DNA from 2 places in the Sanguibacter sp. Z6_81 genome. Region 1 is predicted to be linked to the other one. Evidence: riboswitches for the same ligand, from Rfam matches in the RefSeq annotation. Region 1 holds a riboswitch; the other holds the start of a gene.
What was found. A riboswitch is a leader RNA that binds a small molecule or an ion and turns the genes downstream of it on or off. The one in region 1 is predicted to bind thiamine pyrophosphate.

Region 1 (3,398 bases):
ACGTCCCGCCGTACTCGGACAGGCCGGTCTGGGCGACGGATCCGCCGAGCGCCTTGGCCATCGCCTGGAAGCCGTAGCAGATGCCCAGGACAGGGACGCCGGCGGTGAACAGCTCAGGGTCGACGAACGGGGCGCCCGTGGCGTAGACGGACGACGGGCCGCCCGAGAGGATGATCGCCGCCGGGTCCTTCGCGAGCATCTGCTCGACCGTGAAGGTGCTGGGGACGATCTCGGAGTACACGTTGGCCTCGCGGACACGGCGCGCGATGAGCTGGGCGTACTGGGCACCGAAGTCCACGACGAGGACGGGGCGCGGCAAGGAGGTTGGGGTCTGCGTCACGACCCCAGGATAGTCGGCGCACGTCGGGCGGGGTTCAAGCGCCCACGACGGCGGCCCGGATCCTCCTCGTCGCGTCCGCGGGGTCGCTCGCGTCCGTGATCGCCCGGACCACGACGACGCGGCGCGCACCGGCGTCGAGGACGGGTCGCAGCGTCGTGAGGTCGATCCCGCCGATCGCGAACCAGGGCGTCGTCGGGGCGAGGCGTGCGACGTCCCGCACGGCGTCCACGCCGACGGCGGACCGGCCAGGCTTCGTCGGAGTGGCATGGACCGGGCCGACGCAGAAGTAGTCGACGTCCGGGTCGGCGTCCGCTGCTACGGCCTGCTCCCCGCCGCGTGTGGAGCGTCCGATGCCGACGGACGGGCCGACGAGGCCGCGCGCGACGGTGACCGGCAGGTCGCGCTGGCCGGTGTGCAGGATCTGCGCTCCTGCCGCTGTCGCCACGTCGGCGCGGTCGTTGACGGCGAGCAGCGCGCCCTCCTCCTCGGTGAGGGCGGCCATGAGCGCGAGCAGCTCGAGCTCCTCGACGACGTCCAGGGACCGGTCCCGCAGCTGGATGACGTCGACACCGGCCCGCAGCACGGTGCGGACGAACGCCGCGAAGTCCGCCCGGTCGCCGCGGTCCGCGCGCGCGTCGGTGCACAGGTACAGCCGGGCGTCGGCCAGGCGGCGGCGCACGGACGCGCGGGCCGCGAGAGAGCCCGTGGCGCTGTCGTCGGGCAGGGGGGCCGCGCCGTGCTCCGTGAGCGTCATGGGGCGTGAGTGTACTGTGGCTGACGCACGGGAGCCCCGCACACGGCGGGGCTGAGAGGGCGTCACGCCGACCGTCGAACCTGCTCTGGGTCATGCCAGCGAAGGGAGCACAGCGCATGCGCGCACCTGTCGATCGGTCCACGCCCGCTCGCGCCACGACGAGCGACGTCCTCGTCGTGGGGCTCGGCATCATCGGTGCCACGGCCGCATGGCGCGCCCTGCGCGCAGGCCTCACCGTCACCTGCCTCGATCCGGCGCCCGGCACCGGCGCCACCCACGCTGCGGCCGGGATGCTCGCACCGGTCACCGAGGCGAGCTTCGGTGAGGAGTCGCTCACCGAGCTCTGTGTCGCGTCCGCCCGGCGGTGGCCGGCCTTCGCGGCGGAGCTCGAGGACGCGACGGGCAGCCCCACCGGACTGCAGGCGTGCGGCACGCTGTCCGTGGCGTACGACCAGGCCGACGCCGCGCAGGGCAGGCGGCTCGCGGAGCTCCACCGGGCGCTCGGCCTGACCTCCGAGGAGCTCACCGTCTCCCAGGCACGGGAGGAGGAGCCGTTCCTCGGCGGCCGCCTCTCCGGCGCGTACCGGGTGGCCGGCGACCACCAGGTCGACCCCCGTGCGACCCACGCCGCGTTGCTCACGGCTCTCACGGGCTCTGGTGCGGGCAGGCGGACCGCGACCATCGTGCGGCACGAGGCCGCGCGCCTCCTGCGCTCACCGTCCGGCGCCGTCGTCGGCGCCGAGGACCGCGCAGGCGGGACCCACCACGCCGGCGTCGTCGTGCTCGCCGCAGGTGCGGCGTCGGGCGGGCTGCTGGGCGACGTCCCCGAGGTCGTGCTGCCGACCCGGCCGGTCATGGGCGAGGCGCTCCGGCTCGACGCGCGCGGGACGGGCTTCGGGCTGCGCCACGTCGTGCGCGGGACGGTCCAGCTGCGCCCGGTCTACGTCGTGCCACGGCCCGGCGGGGAGGTGGTCGTGGGTGCGACGAGCGAGGAACGCGACGTGCCCACCGCCACGGCCGGTGGGGTCCACGCGCTCCTGCGGGACGCGCGGGCACTCGTCCCGGGCATCGACGAGCTCACGTTCGTCGAGGTCACCGCGCGGGCCCGTCCCGGGACGCCGGACAACCTGCCCCTCATCGGCCGGACGTCCGTGCCCGGCCTCGTCGCCGCGACCGGCCACCACCGCAACGGCGTCCTGCTCACCCCGCTCACCGCAGACCTCCTCGACGACCTGTTCGCGGGCCGACACGGCAGTCCTCCCCCCGCGGTCGATCCCCTCCGCTTCGCGCTCACCGGAGCGGACCGATGACCCGCGGATCGATCATCGTCAACGGTGAGGAGCGGGCGCTCGCCGGGCTCACCGACCTCCGGTCCCTCGTCGCGCTCTACGCGCCGGCCTGCGCGTCGGACGGTGCACCGAGCGGCGTCGCGGTCGCCATCAACGACCACGTCGTCCCCCGGGGACGGTGGGCGGGCACCGGGCTCACCGTCGGGGACCGCGTCGAGATCGTCACGGCGGTGCAGGGCGGATGACCGAGGAGCCTGACGCGTTCGTCGTCGCGGGAGTCACGTTCACGTCCCGCCTCGTCATGGGCACCGGCGGGGCACCGAACCTCCTGCACCTCGAGGAGGCGCTCGTCGCCTCCGGGACCGAGCTCACGACGGTCGCGATGCGCCGCGTGAGCACGCCGCAGCCGGGTGCTGCGGGCGGCGGCACGGTGTGGGACCTGCTCGCTCGCCACGGCATCCGACCCCTGCCCAACACCGCGGGATGCTTCAACGCCCGCGAAGCCGTGCTCACCGCCGAGCTCGCCCGCGAGGCGTGCGGGACACCGTGGGTCAAGCTCGAGGTCCTCGCGGACGACGTCACGCTCCTGCCGGACCCCATCGAGCTCGTCCGGGCCGCGGACGAGCTCGTCCGGGCGGGCTTCGTCGTCCTGCCGTACACCAACGACGACCCGGTGCTCGCACGCAAGCTCCAGGACGTGGGCTGCGCTGCCGTCATGCCGCTGGGCGCCCCGATCGGGTCGGGCCTCGGGATCCTCAACCCGCGCAACATCGCCGCGATCGCCGACTGGTCCTCCGTGCCCGTCATCCTCGACGCCGGGATCGGCACCGCCTCCGACGCGGCGCTGGCGATGGAGCTCGGGTGCGACGCGGTCCTGCTCGCGTCCGCCGTGACCCGGGCCGCGGACCCGGTGCGCATGGCCCGCGCGATGCGGCTGGCCGTGGACGCCGGGCGGCTCGCAGCCGGAGCCGGCCGGATCCCGCGCAGGGAGCAGGCGCTCGCGTCCTCCCCCACG
Region 2 (3,398 bases), on a different contig from region 1:
GTGACGGGCGCCGGCCCCGGCGCTACGCCTGGGTGACCGGCAGGTAGACGCGGCCGCCGGCGTCCTCGAACTCTCTCGACTTCTCGGCCATGCCCACCTCGATGGCATCCACCGTGGTGAGTCCGTTCTTCTCGGCGTACTCGCGCACGTCCGCGGAGATCCGCATGGAGCAGAACTTCGGTCCGCACATCGAGCAGAAGTGCGCCGTCTTCGCGGGCTCGGCGGGGAGCGTCTCGTCGTGGAACGCCCGCGCGGTGTCCGGGTCGAGGGACAGGGCGAACTGGTCGTTCCAGCGGAACTCGAACCGGGCCCGGGACAACGCGTCGTCGCGCTCCTGCGCGCGCGGGTGCTGCTTGGCGAGGTCCGCGGAGTGCGCCGCGATCTTGTACGTGATGACCCCGGTCTTCACGTCGTCCCGGTCCGGCAGACCGAGGTGCTCCTTGGGCGTGACGTAGCAGAGCATCGCGGTGCCGGCCTGGGCGATGATCGCCGCGCCGATCGCCGAGGTGATGTGGTCGTAGGCGGGAGCGATGTCGGTGGCGAGGGGGCCGAGCGTGTAGAACGGCGCCTCCTCGCACAGCTCCTCCTCGAGCCGCACGTTCTCGACGATCTTGTGCATCGGCACGTGGCCGGGGCCCTCGATCATCACCTGCACGCCGTACGACTTCGCGACCCTCGTCAGCTCTCCGAGAGTGCGGAGCTCGGCGAACTGCGCGGCGTCGTTGGCGTCCGCGATGGAGCCGGGGCGCAGGCCGTCACCGAGGGAGAACGTCACGTCGTAGCGACGGAAGATCTCGCACAGCTCGGCGAACCGGGTGTAGAGGAACGACTCCTCGTGGTGCGCCAGGCACCACGCCGCCATGATCGCACCACCGCGGGAGACGATCCCGGTGACCCGGCGGGCGGTGAGCGGGATGTAGCGCAGCAGCACCCCGGCGTGCACGGTCATGTAGTCGACGCCCTGCTCGCACTGCTCGATCACCGTGTCCCGGTACACCTCCCACGTGAGCTTCGCGGGGTCGCCCTTGACCTTCTCCAGCGCCTGGTAGATCGGCACCGTGCCGACGGGGATCGGGGAGTTGCGCATGATCCACTCGCGCGTGGCGTGGATGTCCTTGCCCGTGGACAGGTCCATGAGGGTGTCCGCCCCCCACCGGGCTGCCCACACCATCTTCTCGACCTCCTCCTCGATGGAGGACGTCACCGCGGAGTTGCCGATGTTCGCGTTGATCTTCACGGCGAACGCCTTGCCGATGACCATCGGCTCGAGCTCGGGGTGGTTGCGGTTCGCGGGGATGACCGCGCGCCCGCGTGCCACCTCCGAGCGGACGAGCTCCGGGTCGACGCCCTCGCGGGCCGCGGCGATCCGCATCTCCGGCGTGAGGATCCCGGCACGGGCCCACGCGAGCTGGGTGCTCGCACCGTCGACCCGCTCGGGCCGCTCGGGCCGCTCGGGCCGCTCGGGCCGCTCCCAAGCGTCGCGCGTCGGGGCCAGACCCGCGACGACGTCGATCGCCGGGGCGTCCGGGGAGTCGTCCGTGTACGGGCCGGACGTGTCGTAGAGGTCGAGGTGCTCGCCGTTGCTGAGGTTGACCCGGCGGACGGGGAACGTCAGGCCCGGCGCGTCCGGGACGGGCAGGTACACCTTCGACGATCCCGCGATGGGACCGGTGGTGACGGTCCGGGTGGTGACAGGCGTGCGCGCAGCATCCATCGTGCTCATCGAGCTTCTCCCTACGCCGGCATGATCCGGACAGGTTCGAACGGTCGGCGGCGCTGAGCCGCCCTCTCAGCTCGCTGCTGCGAGCTCCCGTGCATGTGTGGTTGTCCGGACACCGTACCCCAAACCGGGCACCCGCTCAGGCAGTAGTCTCGACGATGACGACGCGCGCATCTCCGCGGCGAGCATCGTGGCCCACCACCGGCAGGAGCAGACATGCGTGGGACAGCAGCAGCCGTCTGGCAGACCGTCCGCGCCGAGCGCCGTCGCCTCGTCGCGGACCTCACCGGGCTCCGCGGCGAGCAGTGGCGCGCACCGTCGCTCTGCCCGGGCTGGGACGTGCACGACGTCGTCGCACACCTCGTGGACACCGCGCGCACCGGCCGCGTCTCGTTCGTCCGCGACCTCGTCGCCGCCCGCATGGACTTCGACCGCGCCAACGAGCGTGGCATCGCACGCCAGAGGCGGGCGGACCCCCGCGAGACGCTCCACGCCCTCGAGCAGGCTGCTGACCTCACCCGGACACCGCCGGTCAATATCGCGACACGGCTCGTCGAGGCGATCGTCCACGGCGAGGACGTGCGGCGACCGCTCGGCATCGTCGGGACGTACCCGCCCGACGACGTCGCGGCCGCGCTGGCGTACCAGCTGCGCACCCCCGTGTCGTTCGGGGGCGGAAAGGAACGAGCCGCCGGGCTGCAGCTCGTCGACGCACGCACCGGCGCCACCTGGGGGACGGGCGACGAGGTCCGCGGCGACCCGCTCGACCTCCTCATGGCCGTCTCGGGACGCCCCCTCGACCCCGACCTGCTGGTCGGCCCTGGCGCCCAGCACCTCACGGCCGCCCCAGGACCCACCCGACCCGGAGGAGAGTAGACATGGCCACGCGCGACGACGACCACCTCTGGACCCTGGTCCACGCCGAACGGGCCGCGCTGGCCGACGACCTCGCGAGCCTGGGTGACGATCAGTGGCGGCACAGCACCCTGTGCGGAGCGTGGGACGTCGAGGACGTCGTCGCCCACCTCGTCGCCGCCGCGAGCACCGGGACGTGGAGGTGGGTTCGCAGCATCGTCGGTGCGCGCTTCCGCGTCGAGGTGCACAACGACCGCCGGATGCGCGAGCACCGCGGGAGCACACCGGCCGAGACGCTCGCCCGGTTCCGCGCTGTCGTCCCGAGCACGACCGCGGCGACGAGCCACACCCCGGCCTACCTCGGCGAGGTCCTCGTGCACGCCCAGGACATCCGCCGCCCGCTGGGACTCTCCCCGACCCCGAGCATCGAGGCACTGACGCCCGTCGCAGAGTTCTACGCGCGGCGCGACTTCGCCGTGCCGAGCCGCACGCACACGGCCAGCCTCGAGCTGCGTGCCGACGACGGGCCGTTCCACGCCGGCTCCGGGCCCCTCGTCTCCGGTCCGACGCTCGCCCTCCTCATGACCATGGCCGGTCGGCCCGCCTACCTCGACGAGCTCACCGGCCCCGGAGTGCCCGAGATCCGCCGCCGCATCACCTGAACGTCAGGCGTCCAGTCCTGAGCTCGTCCGCACGGAGGTCCGGTCAGCGCACCGTGAGGACCAGGCCGCCGGACTGGGCCGAGCTGGGACCGGCCACCGCGTCGTCCGCGCCGTCGACGAGCACCTGCTCCGCGCCGACGTCGACCGGGTGGTCGACGACG

Region 2: linked by a shared signal. The riboswitch ahead of thiC (phosphomethylpyrimidine synthase ThiC) and the one ahead of thiO (glycine oxidase ThiO) in region 1 are both predicted to bind thiamine pyrophosphate.

Annotation. Positions count from the first base shown of each region.
Region 1 is NZ_JBXUFV010000003.1:31,412-34,809, reverse strand. It holds gene guaA (glutamine-hydrolyzing GMP synthase) at 1-340, opposite strand, end outside; gene thiE (thiamine phosphate synthase) at 375-1,094, opposite strand; TPP riboswitch at 1,120-1,203, shown strand; gene thiO (glycine oxidase ThiO) at 1,211-2,404, shown strand; gene thiS (sulfur carrier protein ThiS) at 2,401-2,628, shown strand; gene AC2AXK_RS08535 (thiazole synthase) at 2,625-3,398, shown strand, end outside.
Region 2 is NZ_JBXUFV010000001.1:300,317-303,714, forward strand. It holds gene AC2AXK_RS01425 (septum formation family protein) at 1-4, shown strand, start outside; gene thiC (phosphomethylpyrimidine synthase ThiC) at 23-1,723, opposite strand; TPP riboswitch at 1,715-1,824, opposite strand; gene AC2AXK_RS01435 (maleylpyruvate isomerase family mycothiol-dependent enzyme) at 1,937-2,596, shown strand; gene AC2AXK_RS01440 (maleylpyruvate isomerase family mycothiol-dependent enzyme) at 2,599-3,237, shown strand; gene clpB (ATP-dependent chaperone ClpB) at 3,281-3,398, opposite strand, start outside.